3 regions of the Massilia putida genome follow, and region 1 is predicted to be linked to each of the others. Evidence: predicted binding sites of a transcription regulator. Region 1 holds the regulator's gene; each other region holds the start of a gene.
The links. Region 1 encodes sigma-54, which starts transcription at its own class of promoters, with help from an activator protein. Its sites were predicted from a motif close to TGGCANGNAANCTGCTTT; they were not measured.
Positions count from the first base shown of each region.

Region 1 (4,611 bases):
GGCCGGTACGAACACGTCGGCCAGGCCGACGTAGATGGCGTCCGCGGCGCCGATGGTCACGCCCGTCACGCCAAGGTAGTGGCCTAGGCGGCCCGGCGCATGCGACAGGAAGTGGCTGCCGCCCACGTCCGGAAACAGGCCGATGTTCACCTCGGGCATGGCGATCTTCGAGCGCTCCGTCACGATGCGCAGGCCGCAATCCGGCCCGCCCTGGGCGATGCCCATGCCGCCGCCCATCACCACGCCATCCATCAGCGCGATATACGGCTTCGGGTAAAAGTGGATCAGGTGGTTGAGCGCGTATTCCTCGGTGAAGAAATCTTCCAGCAGCGGACTGCCCGTCTGCGGCGTGGCTTTGCCGGCCTCATGGAAGAAGCGGATGTCGCCGCCGGCGCACAAGGCTTTCTCGCTCGTGCTGGCGATGACGACGGCGTCGATGCCGGCATGTTCGCGCCAGGCGAGCAGCGTCGCAGTGAGTGCGCGGACCATGTCCAGCGACAGCGAGTTCAGCGCTTTCGGTCGGTCCAGGGTGATGATGCCCGTGCGGTTGGCGATCCGCGTCAGTACGTGTTCGGTCATGTCTCTTCGGCGCGTCGAAAAACCTGCTGCGCGTTGCACTGTCGTTCCGCGATGCTCGCTGTACTCGTCGTACAGCTGCGCTTCTCAAACAACATTGCTGCCGCTCGCGACGGTTTTGCGAGGCTCCTCCTTGTTATTGAAATAATCAGAGATACATTGTAGCGCCCATAAAAACGAAAAGGGCGCCAATGCGCCCTTCGTTCCTCGGTGCTGCGGCTGGCGTGGTATCACGCCGCGACGGCAGCTTCCTCTCCTCCTTCGGACATGCGCTTGATGCACGCGTTGTCATGATCCTTGAGCATTTGCTTGTACTTGACGACCTGACGGTCGAGGCGGTCCATCAGCATGTCGATCGCGGCATATAAATCGTGCGCGGCACTGGCGACATGGACGATCTTGCCCGCGACACGCAGGTTGATCTCCGCTTTCTGGCGTTTTTCTTTCTCGGTGAGATTGTCGATGCAGAGGATGACGTGGGAATCGATCACTTGATCGAAATGGCGGGTGATGCGTTCGAGCTTGTTCTGTACGTATTCTCGGATGGCTGGAGTTACATCGAGATGATGTCCGCTGATTGTGAGATTCATACACACTCCTTTGAAGATGCGTTGCCGTGCGCGCATCAAGCGCAAATGGCAACGTTGTTGCAAGAGTTTGCTACAAGGATTTGCGGAGGCTGACGGGTGGAATCTTCAGCGCCTCACGGTACTTCGCGACCGTGCGCCGCGCGATCACCATTCCCTGTTCCCCTAGCATCTCCGCGATCTTGCTGTCGGATAAGGGATTCTTGGGGTCTTCTGCTCCTGTCAGTTGTACGATGAGGGCCCGTATTGCCGTCGACGATGCTTCGCCTCCCGCTTCGGTGGCAACGTGACTCCCGAAGAAATACTTCAACTCGAACATGCCGTGCGGGGTCAGCATATATTTCTGAGTTGTGACTCGAGAAATTGTGCTCTCGTGTAGACCTAGTGTATCAGCTATCTCACGTAAAACAAGGGGCCGCATCGCGACTGCGCCATGCGAGAAAAAGTTGCGCTGGCGATCCACAATAGCCTGGGCCACGCGCAGGATCGTGTCGAAGCGCTGCCGCATATTCTTGATGAGCCACTTGGCTTCCTGCAACTGTGCACCCAGCTGTGTTTCTGATTTCCCCTGCTTCATCAGCGAGGCGTACAGGCTGTTCACGCGCAGGCGCGGCATCACTTCCGGATTCAGCTGCACGCTCCAGCCGTCCTTGGCGCGGCGCACGATCACGTCGGGCACGACGAAGTCCGACACATCCGAGGCGAACGCCGCGCCCGGATGGGGGTTGCACTGGCGGATGACGGCCTGGGCTTCGCGCAGGTCTTCGTCGTCGCAATCGAGCGCCTTTTTGAGCTTGTTGAATTCACGCTGCGCGAACCACGTCAGGTATTTTTCGACGATGACGAGCGCCATGCGCCGCGTGACGAGCGGCACGCCGGGCATGCGGCGGATCTGCAGGGCCAGGCATTCGGCCGCGCTGCGCGCACCCACGCCGGGCGGGTCCATGCTTTGCACGAGGGCGAGCGCCATGCGCAATTCCTCGAACTCGATCTCCAGTTCGGCCGGCAGGCGCGCGTGGATGTCTTCCAGCGGCTCTTCCAGATAACCGTTGTCGTCCAGCGCATCGACGACGAGTTCCACGAGCGCGCAGTCGCGCGGCGCGCAGCACGTCAGGCGCACCTGCTCCATCAGGTGCTCGCGCAGCGTGACGGGACTCGCTTCCAGTTGCGGGCGGCCGTCTTCATCGTCGCCGCCGCTGCCGCTGCGGCCGTACTCGCCCCAGTCCTCGCCGGCTTCGCTGCCGCCGCCTTCGCCGCTGTCGCCACCCGCTTCGCCGTTCTCGCCATTGCCATGCTCGGCGGGCGCGCCGCCCTCCTCGCCCGAGCCCTGCGCGGCCGGCGCCTCACCGGCCTGCGTCGATGCCGGCGCGCTGTTGATGGCGCCGTCGGCCAGCAGGCGCACCGACCGGTCGAGCGGATCGTCGAGCCGTTCGAGCAAGGGGTTCTCGCTCAAGACCTGCTCGATTTCCTGGTGCAGCTCCAGAGTCGACAGCTGCAACAGCCGGATCGATTGCTGGAGTTGGGGCGTCAGTGCAAGGTGCTGTGAAGTCTTGAGTTGCAGCGTCTGTTTCATGACTACATTCGGAAGTGTTCGCCCAGGTAAACGCGGCGCACCGATTCATTGGCGATGATGTCGTCGGGTCGGCCGGATGCCAGCACCGCCCCCTGGTTGATGATGTAGGCGCGGTCGCAGATGCCGAGCGTCTCGCGCACATTATGGTCCGTGATCAGCACGCCGATGCCGCGCTCCTTCAGGAAGCGCACGATACGTTGGATCTCGATGACGGCAATTGGATCCACGCCGGCGAACGGTTCGTCCAGCAGCACGAAGCGCGGATTGGTCGCGAGGGCGCGCGCGATCTCCACGCGGCGGCGCTCGCCGCCCGACAGCGACAGGGCCGGGCTCTCGCGCAACTTTTCGATCTGCAGCTCGGTCAGCAGCTCGTCGAGGCGTTCGGCGATGCGCGTCTTGGTCAGCGGCTTGCCGTTCTCGCGCTGCAATTCCAGCACGGCGCGGATGTTCTCTTCGACCGTCAGCTTGCGGAACACCGACGCTTCCTGCGGCAGGTACGACAGGCCCAGCAGCGCGCGCCGGTGGATCGGCAGGCGCATGATGTCGGTGCCGTTGATGTCGATGCTGCCGGCGTCCGACGGCACCAGGCCCACGATCATGTAGAACGACGTCGTCTTGCCCGCGCCGTTCGGCCCCAGCAGGCCGACGACTTCGCCGCACGCGACCTGCAGCGACACGTCGCGCACCACGAGGCGCTTGCCGTAGCTCTTCTGCAGGCCCTTGACGACCAGCGTGCTGCCGCCGCATTCGACCGGCGGAACCTCGGTGCGTACGTCCATCGTGCGGGCCTCCGTCATTGCTTGCCCGCCGGTGCCGGGGCGGCCGCCGGGGTCGCCTGCGCCGGCGCACGGTGCGGCTGCAGCGTGATGCTGCCGCGGCCATTGCCCGGCTTGTCGGCGCCGGTGGCGTCGTTGCGGCCGACCAGCACCTCTTTGCGGTTGTCGTAGGAGATGAATTTGCTGTCCATTTCCTGCGTGACCTTCTGGCCCTCGAGCTGGCGGATCATCGCTTTCGAGAACAGCTTGACGAGGTCGTTGCGCTCGTCGTATTCGATGCGCTGGGCGCGGCCTTCGTCCCACAGGTCGGGGCCGCCATCGCGCTTCTGGCGGAAGGTCGCGAGCTTGCCCGGCTCGGCCGTCAGGATGAACGTGTGGTAGCCGTCCGGCGATTCCTTGACCTCGGCGCGGTCCGACTTGAGGATCATGGTGCCGCGCGTGATGATCACGTTGCCGGTGGCGACATAGTTCTGCGTCACCTGGTCGACGTTGGCCTTGTCGTACTGGATGTTGATCGGCTTGAGCGCGTCCGCCCTCTCGGCCGAAGCAGCCAGCGGCACCAGCAGGAAGATGGCGGCGGCGAGTATTTTTTTCATTCGGTTGTCCTCTCTATTGGCCTATTGGCTTCAGCGGGCTCAGCGCGACTGGCGCGGCGGATAGCTGATTGCGCCGCGGCCGCCCAGTTCGATCTGCTGGGTGGCGTTGTTGGCCACCATGCCCACGGCGTCGACCGATGCTTTACCGAGCGTCATGTGGATCGGCCGGTCGGTCTTGGCGATCTCGTCGTCCGTCAGCACGGTCAGCACTTCCGTGCGGATCCGCAGCGGCTGCGACGCCGCGTTGCCGGGGCGCTGGATGTCGACGTTGCCGGTCAGGTCGATCTGGTTCTGGTTCTGGTTTACGAGCGCGTGCTCGGCCGTCATCGTCATGGGCGGATGCTCGGTGGTGAGGCTCTGCACGACGGGCTTGTCGACGAGGGCCGTGTTGTCGGCCGGGCGGTGCGTCAGGCGTTCGCCCGAGATCACGTAGCGCGGCTTGCCGGCCTCCGACATGCGCACCCAGCTGAAGTTGTCGACGATGTAATCGGGCTCGTTGCCCG
Region 1 is NZ_CP019038.1:4,519,130-4,523,740, reverse strand. Features, by position in the region: gene BVG12_RS22300 (enoyl-CoA hydratase/isomerase family protein) at 1-579, opposite strand, end outside; gene hpf (ribosome hibernation-promoting factor, HPF/YfiA family) at 807-1,166, opposite strand; gene BVG12_RS22290 (RNA polymerase factor sigma-54) at 1,237-2,736, opposite strand; gene lptB (LPS export ABC transporter ATP-binding protein) at 2,739-3,533, opposite strand; gene lptA (lipopolysaccharide transport periplasmic protein LptA) at 3,530-4,108, opposite strand; gene lptC (LPS export ABC transporter periplasmic protein LptC) at 4,148-4,611, opposite strand, start outside.

Region 2 (4,611 bases), 2.1 Mb from region 1:
CGCCCGGGCCGCGACCGACCGCCTGGCGCCGCGCCAGCGCATCCTGCTGGACGACGGCTGGCGCTTTCACGCGGGCGATCCTGCGGGCGGCTCCGCGCCGTACTTATATGATGTGCGGCCGGAAGTGACCGCGTCCGCCGACGGCAAGGTGGCGGACGCCATGCCCGAGGAAGCGGCCAAGGTCGCGCGCGCGCACACGCCCGTGCTGAAACCCTGGATCCTCCCGACCGGCAACGCCTTCATCCGCGACCCGGCCCACCGCCACGCGCGCCCGGCGGCGGAACCTGCCATCGACGCCCCGTTCACCCGCGCCGCGTTCGACGACAGCGCCTGGCGCGCCGTCACGCTGCCGCACGACTGGGCCATCGAAGGCCCGTTCCTCGCGACGGGCCCGTACGGCGGCATGGGCCGCCTCAAGACGTGGGGCCCGGCCTGGTATCGCCGCAAGCTGGACATCCCCGCTGCGGACCGCGGCAAGCAGATCTTCCTCCACGTGGGCGGGGCCATGTCGTACGCCAGCGTGTGGGTCAACGGCCACCTCGCGGGCGGCTGGCCCTACGGCTACAACTCGTTCCGCATCGACCTGACGCCCTGGCTGCGGCCGGGCGCGGTCAACCAGCTCGCGATCCGCCTCGACAACCCGCCGGAATCCGCGCGCTGGTATCCGGGCGCGGGCCTGTACCGCGACGTGTGGCTGACGAAGACGGCGCCCGTCCACGTGGGCCAGTGGGGCGTGACGGTGACGACGTCCGAGGCGACGCCGCAGGCCTTGGCCGAAGCGGCGCGCGTCGCGTGGCGGATCGCGCTCGACAACGACGGCCCCGCGCCTGCCGAGGCGACGGTGACGACGGAGTTGTACCCGCTGGACGAGCATGGACGCGTCGACGGCAAGGCCGTCGCGACGACCGTGTCGGCCCCCGTGATGGTCGCGGCGGGCGCGAGCGGCACCGTCAGTGGCGCGACGGTTGTGACCAAGCCGCGCCTGTGGGGTCCCCCGCCCACGCAGACGCCGCACCGCTACGCGCTCGTGGCCACCGTGCGCCAGGACGGCCGCGTCGTCGACCGCTACGAGACGCCGTTCGGCATCCGCACCGTGCGCTTCGACCCGGACCGCGGCGTCATCGTCAACGGCGAACACATCCCCCTGCGCGGCGTGAACAACCACCACGACCTGGGCGCGCTGGGCGCCGCGTTCAATGCGCGCGCGGCCGAGCGCCAGCTGGAGATCATGCGCGCGATGGGAGCCAACGCCCTGCGCATGAGCCACAATCCGCCCGACCCGCAGCTGCTGGACCTCGCCGACCGCATGGGCTTCCTCGTGATGGACGAGGTGTTCGATTCCTGGCAGCGCAAGAAGACGCCGCTGGACTTCCACCTGATCTTCCCCGACTGGCACGAGCAGGACCTGCGCGCGATGATCCGGCGCGACCGCAATCACCCGTCCATCATCCTGTGGAGCGTGGGGAACGAAGTCGGCGAGCAGTACACGGGCGAAGAAGGGGCCACCGTCGGCCGCGAACTGGTGGCCATCGCGCACGAGGAAGATCCGACCCGGCCGACGACGACGGCCATGAACTACGCCAAGTCGGACATGCCGCTGCCTGCGGAGGTCGATGTCATCGGCCTGAACTACCAGGGCGAAGGGATCCGCCAGGATCCGGAATTCGAAGGCACCGACCGGATCCGCACGCCACCGCAGTACCCGCTATTCCATGCCAGATTCCCGGACAAGACGATCCTCAGCACCGAATCCGCGTCGGCCTTCAGCAGCCGCGGCGTCTACCTGTTCCCGGTGCATCCGACGAACAGCTCCATTGTCCGCGATGGCCGCGGAGGCGATTCGGCGAACCAGCAGGTCAGCGCCTACGAACTGTACGCCGTCGATTTTGGCGCGTCCGCCGACAAGGTGTTCGCCTCACTCGACCACAACCCCTACGTGGCCGGCGAATTCGTCTGGACCGGTTTCGACTACCTGGGCGAGCCGACACCATACTACGGCGCGCGCAGCGCCTACTCCGGCATCGTCGACCTGGCCGGCTTCCCGAAAGACCGCTATTACCTGTACCAGTCGCGCTGGCGCGCCGACCTGCCCATGGTGCACGTGCTGCCGCACTGGACGTGGCCGGACCGCGTCGGCCTGGTCACGCCGGTGCACGTGTTTACGTCGGGCGACGAGGCCGAGCTGTTCGTCAACGGCAAATCGCAGGGGCGCCAGAAAAAGGCGCCGTACGCCTACCGCTTGCGCTGGGATGCCGTGACGTACGAACCGGGCGAGATCACGGTCGTCGCGTACAAGGACGGTCGCGAATGGGCGCGCGAGACCGTGCGGACGGCGCTCGCCCCAGCCGCCCTGCAGGCACAGGCCGACCGCACGGCGCTCGCGAGCGACGGCCGCGACCTGGCGTTCGTCACCGTGCGCATCGTCGACAAGACGGGCGCCCCCGCGCCGCGCGCGAAAGACCGCGTGCGATTCACCGTCGAGGGCCCCGGGGAACTCGTCGCCACCGACAACGGCGATCCGACGAGCTTCGAGTCGTTCCAGTCGCCGGAACGGGCCGCGTTCAACGGGCTGGTGCTGGGCATCGTGCGGGCGAAGGCCGGCGCCGGCGGCACCATCACGGTGCGCGCGGCCGGCGCCGGGCTGGCAGGAACGGCGGTAACGTTGCGCAGCCGGCCAGCGACGGACTAAGATAATTTCCCAATTGCAAAATCAGCTGTCGAAAATTTTTACATCTCTCGGCGCGAAACGTGAGAGTTCTTGGGATTTTATGCCCAAGTCATTGATTTAAAAGATAGGGGTTTGATCTGGCACGTGATTTGCACAGATTGTGACGTGCTTGCAGACAAGCGCTGGACTATCCCCCCGATACCTTAAACCAGCAGATGACTTGGAGCTAACATGATCAAATCGTTCCGCAAACTAATTCCGGTTGTTGCCGCCCTCGGCTTCGCTTTCGCCGGATCGTCGGCACAAGCTTTCACCCTGAAGGACGGCACCAACGTCCTGTCGACGGGATCCACCACCCTGGACTGGAACACGACCGGTAGCGGCGTCGCCAAAGGCGTCGGCCCGTTCGGCGCCCCACTGACCGTGGGCCAGAGCTTCCAGTTCCTGTACCAGTCGAACCTGGCCAGCGTCGACGGCGACACGACCGCCGCGTTCAACGGCCTGGACTTCAACGCCAACGGCGTCAAGGGCGCCGGCAAGAATTTCGAATTCACGATCGTCGCCAAGCTGACCGAAAAAGTGACGAGCCTCACCGGCAACACCGCCACCTTCGGCCTGGATCCGACCTCGACCAACAACAAGGTCGCGATCTACTATGACACCGCGGCCAACGCATCGACCACCGGCGGTACCGGTTTCGACGACGGCACGCTGATCGCCCTGCTGACCATCGTGCCGACCAACACCCAGTCGACCTTCACGATCGCCGGCGCCGGCGGCCAGGGCTCGACCAAGATGACCGCTCTGCAAGTCCAGCCTGGCGACTTCATCGACCCGAACTATCTCGAAGGCGTGTCGGCCATGCTGTTCGGCGTCAAGTTCGAGTCGGACCTGAACTACCCGGCCGGCAACTCGGCGACGACCAACTTCCACATCGGCGGCAGCAGCCTGTTCCCTGACTACCACGTCGGTGCCAACGACATCGTGTTCAAGGTCGACGGCTCGAACACCTTCATTAACGCGGTGCCGGAACCGGGCACGATGATGCTGCTGGGCATGGGCATGCTGGGCCTGGTGGGCGCACAGCGCCGCCGCCGCGCGCCGAAAGCCTGATCGGTCGTTCGGATCGGCCTTCTGAAAACCGCGGTCTCGGCCGCGGTTTTTTCATGGCGCGGTTCGCGTTAAGTGTGGAATCTTTTCGGCATTCCCGCAGTCAAACGGTCCACCTGAACCGTTGAGTGGATGGCCGATCGGCCTTCGCGGCGTGGCCAGCCGCGACCTGGCGAATTATGTCGGCTGGCGTCGTCCTCACAGCGGCGCCGGGCAAATTCACGACTTCACGCAAACAGCGCCTGTCACACGTCCCTCGGCGACATCCTGCTTTTGTTCAAGAACTTTTTCACAAACATAACGTGACGCGGCTCATCGACGCTTGGTGCTAAGCTGGCCCTGCATCGCACCAACGGAGGGCCTCGCCATGTCGGAAGCGCGTCATGAAGTCGTCGTGATCACGGGTGCCAGCGCGGGTATCGGCCGCGCGGCGGTCCAGCAGTTCGCCCGGCACGGCGCTCGCATCGCGCTCATCGCGCGCGATCCCGACCGCCTGGAGGCGGCGCGCGCCGAGGCCGAGCGCCTTGGCTCGCCGCAGGCCATCGCCATCTCCGCCGACACGGCCGATTACGCCCAGGTCGATGCCGCCGCCGAGCGCGCGGAAACGGAGCTGGGTCCCATCGACATCTGGGTCAACAACGCGATGGCCACCGTGTTCGCGCCGTTCGCCGACATCGCCCCGGACGACTTCCGCCGCGTCACCGACGTCACCTACCACGGCTTCGTATGGGGCACCATGGCCGCGCTGAAGCGCATGCGGCCCCGCAACCGCGGCACCATCGTGCAAGTCAGCTCGGCGCTGGCGTACCGCTCGATTCCCCTGCAATCGCCGT
Region 2 is NZ_CP019038.1:6,585,924-6,590,534, reverse strand. Features, by position in the region: gene galB (beta-galactosidase GalB) at 1-2,689, shown strand, start outside; gene BVG12_RS31550 (PEP-CTERM sorting domain-containing protein) at 2,900-3,781, shown strand; gene BVG12_RS31545 (SDR family oxidoreductase) at 4,146-4,611, shown strand, end outside.
Region 2: BVG12_RS31550 (PEP-CTERM sorting domain-containing protein) is a predicted target of sigma-54. The motif match lies at 2,807-2,824, and genes of this name have one in related genera.

Region 3 (4,611 bases), 260 kb from region 1:
CCGACACGACCGGGCCAAAGATCTCTTCCTGGAAGATGCGCATGCTGTTGTCACCCTTGAACACGGTCGGACGCACGTAGTAACCGCCGGCCAGGTCGCCGTCGTGCGTCGCCTGCTCGCCGCCGGCCAACACCTGCGCGCCTTCCTGGCGGCCGATGTCGAGGTAGGACAGGATTTTCTCCAGCTGTTCCTTCGATGCCTGGGCGCCGATCATCGTGCCCTCGTCGAGCGGATTGCCGGCCTTGATCTGCGCGACGCGCGCCAGCGCGCGCTCGATGAATTTTTCGTAGATCGATTCCTGGATCAGCACGCGCGACGGGCAGGTGCACACCTCGCCCTGGTTCAGCGCGAACATCGCGAAACCTTCGAGGCATTTGTCGAAGAAGTCGTCGTCCGCATCCATCACGTCGGCGAAGAAGATGTTGGGCGACTTGCCGCCCAATTCCAGCGTCACGGGAATCAGGTTCTGCGCGGCGTATTGCATGATCAGGCGGCCGGTGCCCGTCTCGCCGGTGAACGCGATCTTGGCGATGCGCTTGCTCGACGCGAGCGGCTTGCCCGCTTCCAGGCCGAAGCCGTTGACGACGTTCAGGACGCCCGCCGGCAGCAGGTCGGCGATCAGCTCGACCAGCACCATGATCGAGGCCGGCGTCTGCTCGGCCGGTTTCAGCACGACGCAGTTGCCGGCGGCGAGCGCGGGGGCCAGCTTCCACACGGCCATCAGGATCGGGAAGTTCCACGGGATGATCTGGCCGACGACGCCCAGCGGCTCGTGGAAATGGTAGGCGTAGGTCTGGTCGTCGATGGTCGAGATGGCGCCTTCCTGCGTGCGGATGCAGCTGGCGAAATAGCGGAAGTGGTCGATCGCCAGCGGGATGTCGGCCGCCATCGTTTCGCGGATCGGCTTGCCGTTGTCGATGGTCTCGGCGGTCGCCAGCAGCCGCAGGTTCTGCTCCATGCGGTCGGCGATGCGGTTCAGGATGTTGGCGCGATCGGCCGGCGACGTCTTGGCCCACGCATCCTTGGCGGCGTGGGCGGCGTCCAGCGCCAGCTCCACGTCTTCCGCCGTCGAACGCGCGATTTCGCAGAACGGCTGGCCGCTGATCGGCGTGACGTTGGCGAAATACTCGCCCTTGGCCGGCGCGACGAATTCACCGCCGATGTAGTTGTCGTAGCGTTGGCGGAACGGATTGGCGACGCCGAGTTTGCTGATGTCCGCGAGATTCATGTCATCCTCTTTCTCTATGAGTTGGAATTGGCCGTTGCCGGCACCGGTTGTTGGTTCGTACTCCTCTTCTTTCGCAAACCCCGTGCCAGCCCGGTTTCCCCTGTTTTGGCCGTGCCGGACGGCCTGGCGCCGGCTGTTTCTGGTACAGGTGTCCCAAACTTGAACAACTCAGCGGATCACCACACCCCACGGCAGCTGGCCCACGGCGATGTCGGCCGTCTTGCGGCCCGCCGCCGTGTCGATCACGGACACGCTGTCCGAGCGGCCGTTCGCCACGTACAGCCGGCTGCCGTCGCTCGTCAGCGCCATGTTCCAGGGCCGCTTGCCGACCGCGATGGTGGCGTCCACCGCGTTGCGTGCGGCGTCGATGCGCATCACGCTGCCGTCCGCGCCGTTCGACACGAACACGGTCTTCCCGTCCGGAGATACGGCGATGCCGGCCGGGTTCTTCCCCGCCGGGATGATTGCGATGCTGCGCCGCTGTTCGATGTCCAGCACGTACACCGCGCCCGCCAGCTCGCACGCGACGTAGGCCCGCGCGCCGTCCGGCGAGAAGCCGATGCCGCGCGGACGCAGACCCACGGCGATCGAGCCGACCTGGCGGCGCGCGGCCACGTCGATCACGTCGACCTGTTCCGCGTTCTCGGCCGAGACGAGCAGCCAGCGCCCGTCCGGGCTGAACACGGCGTGCTCGGGATTGCGGCCCTGAACGGGGATATCGGCGGCGAGCATGCGCGCGGCCGCGTCGATCAACGCCACGCTGTTGGTGTCTTCCACCGCGACGGCGACCCAGCGGCCGTCGCGCGATGCGTTCACGCCCTCCGGCGAGCTGCCGAGCGGGATCGTATTCAACGTCGCGCCGCTGGCCGCATCCAGCACGAGCAGCGCATTGGCGGCCGCATCCGTCACGTACAGCCGCGTGCCCGCCGGATCGGCCGCGATGCCGCGCGGACGCTTGCCGGCCGCGATCTGGTGCACGGCGGCGCCGCTGGCCGTGTCGATCACGCTGACCGTGCCGGATTTTTCGTTGGGGACGTAGGCGAAGGGCGCGGCCTGCGCGGCGCCGCAGCCGCAGGCCAGCAGGACGATGAGGGAACGAACGAGTAACATGATGGTCCTTCAAGAGTGAGCGGTACTCTCGGGACTGCAAGCGCCATGCCATGCGCACAGCACGTTTCCGGGCTGGCAGGTATATTGCATGCGCTGATGGTCGGCGCCCGGACGACAGGGCGGACTATTCGACATTGAGCATGGAGACAAGATGGAATACCGTTTGAATTTTGTGGCGGCGCTGTTCGCCGCCGCACCGCTGGCCTGCACCGCCGCGCCCGATGCGCCGGATGCGCCCATGAGCGTGGTCGTCGTCAGCGCCACGCGCGCCGAGCACACGAGCTTCGACCTGCCGGCCGCCATCGACGTCGTCGACGCGGACCGCATCGGCGCTGCCCAGCCGCGCGTGAACGCATCCGAGGCGCTGGCCGCGGTACCGGGGATCAATGTGCAGAACCGCCAGAACTATGCGCAGGACCTGCAGATCTCGTCGCGCGGCTTCGGCGCGCGCTCCGCGTTCGGCGTGCGCGGCGTGCGCCTCATCGCGGACGGCATCCCGGCCACCATGCCCGACGGCCAGGGCCAGGCCGCGACGTTCAACCTCGACATGGCCGAGCGCATCGAAGTCTTGCGCGGCCCGTTCTCCACGCTGTACGGCAACCACGCGGGCGGCGTGATCCAGCTGTTCACGCGCGATCCGCGCGGCGCGCCCTATGTCGAAACGAACGTCTCCGCCGGCAGCGACGGCATGCGCAAGACGGACGTCAACACGGGCGGCAAGCAGGGCAGCTTCGGCTGGCTGCTCGACGGGTCGCGCTTCGAGACGGACGGCTACCGCGCCCACAGCGCCGCCACGCGCGACCAGGCCTATGCGAAGCTGACCTTCGACACGTCTACCACTGGCAAGCTGACGGTGACGGGGAGCAGCCTGCGCCAGGACGACACACAGGATCCGCTCGGCGTGACGTGGGCCACGTTCCAGCGCGACCCGCGCACCGGCGAGATCGACACGACGGACACGCAAACGCCCAGGCGCACGCTGGCCGACCGCTACGACACGCGCAAGACCATCCACCACCAGCAGATCGGCGTGGCCTGGGATGAAAAATTCGGCACCGACCGCCTGCATATGACGGTCTACGGCGGCAACCGCAGCGTGATCCAGTACCAGTCGTTTTCAAAAGCGTTCCAGGCGCCGGCCAGCCATTCCGGCGGCGTGGTCGATTTCGACCGCGATTTCTACGGCGTCGACGCGAACTGGCTGATGGTGCGCCCGCTCGGCGACGGCACCCTGCGCACGACCGTGGGCCTGGAAGCCGGCAAATCGAACGATGCGCGCAAGGGGTACGAGAACTACGTCGGCACGGCCTTCGGCGTGAAGGGCCGCCTGCGCCGCGACGAGGAAGACGACGTGCGCAACGTCGACCCCTACCTGCAGATGGAATGGGAGCGCGGACCGTGGGTGTTCACGGCCGGCCTGCGCCACAGCCGCGTGAGCTTCGACGTGGACGACCACTATCTCTCGAACGGCAACGACGGCGGCAGCGTCGACTACCGCCACACGACGCCGCTGCTCGGTGCGCTGTACAAGGTCACGCCCACGCTCAACGTCTACGCCAGCGCGGCGCGGGGTTTCGAGACGCCTACGCTCAACGAGGTGTTCTACTCGGGCACGGGCGGCGGCTTCAATTACCATCTTGGCGCAGCCACCAGCACGCAGTTGGAGGCGGGTGCCAAGGCCATGATCGGCCCTGACGTGCGCGTGAACGCCGCCCTCTTCCAGGTGCGCACACAGGACGAGCTGGTGGTCGACAGTTCCAGCGGCGGCCGCACCAGCTACCGCAATGCGAGCGCCACCTTGCGTCAGGGCCTGGAGCTGGCGCTTGATGCCGACCTGCGCGCGGGCTTCTCCGCCCGCCTGGCGGCCACGCTGCTGCGCGCGATCTACGACGAGGCCTTCACCGGCGTTGCGGAGGGCAATCGCCTGCCGGGCGTGCCGCGAACGAGTCTGTTCGGCGAGCTGGCGTGGAAGGATGCGGACGGTCGCCTGCAGGCGGCGCTGGAGGCGATCGCCAGCGGCAAAGTCTATCCGGACGACGCCAACGCGGCGACGCCGGCACCGGGCTATGCGATCGTCAATGCGCGCGTGCAGGCCAACCAGACGCTGGGCGCGTGGCGCGTGCGCGAGTACGCGCGCGTGAACAACGTGTTCGACCGCACGTACGTCGGCTCGGTCATCGTCGGCGACAGCAACAAGCGTTATTATGAAGCGGCGCCGGGACGCAACTGGGTGCTCGGCGCCGGCGTCCAGTACCAGTTCTGAATACGCGGCA
Region 3 is NZ_CP019038.1:4,779,060-4,783,670, reverse strand. Features, by position in the region: gene adh (aldehyde dehydrogenase) at 1-1,228, opposite strand, end outside; gene BVG12_RS23495 (beta-propeller fold lactonase family protein) at 1,397-2,338, opposite strand; gene BVG12_RS23490 (TonB-dependent receptor family protein) at 2,490-4,601, shown strand.
Region 3: BVG12_RS23495 (beta-propeller fold lactonase family protein) is a predicted target of sigma-54. The motif match lies at 2,372-2,389, and genes of this name have one in related genera.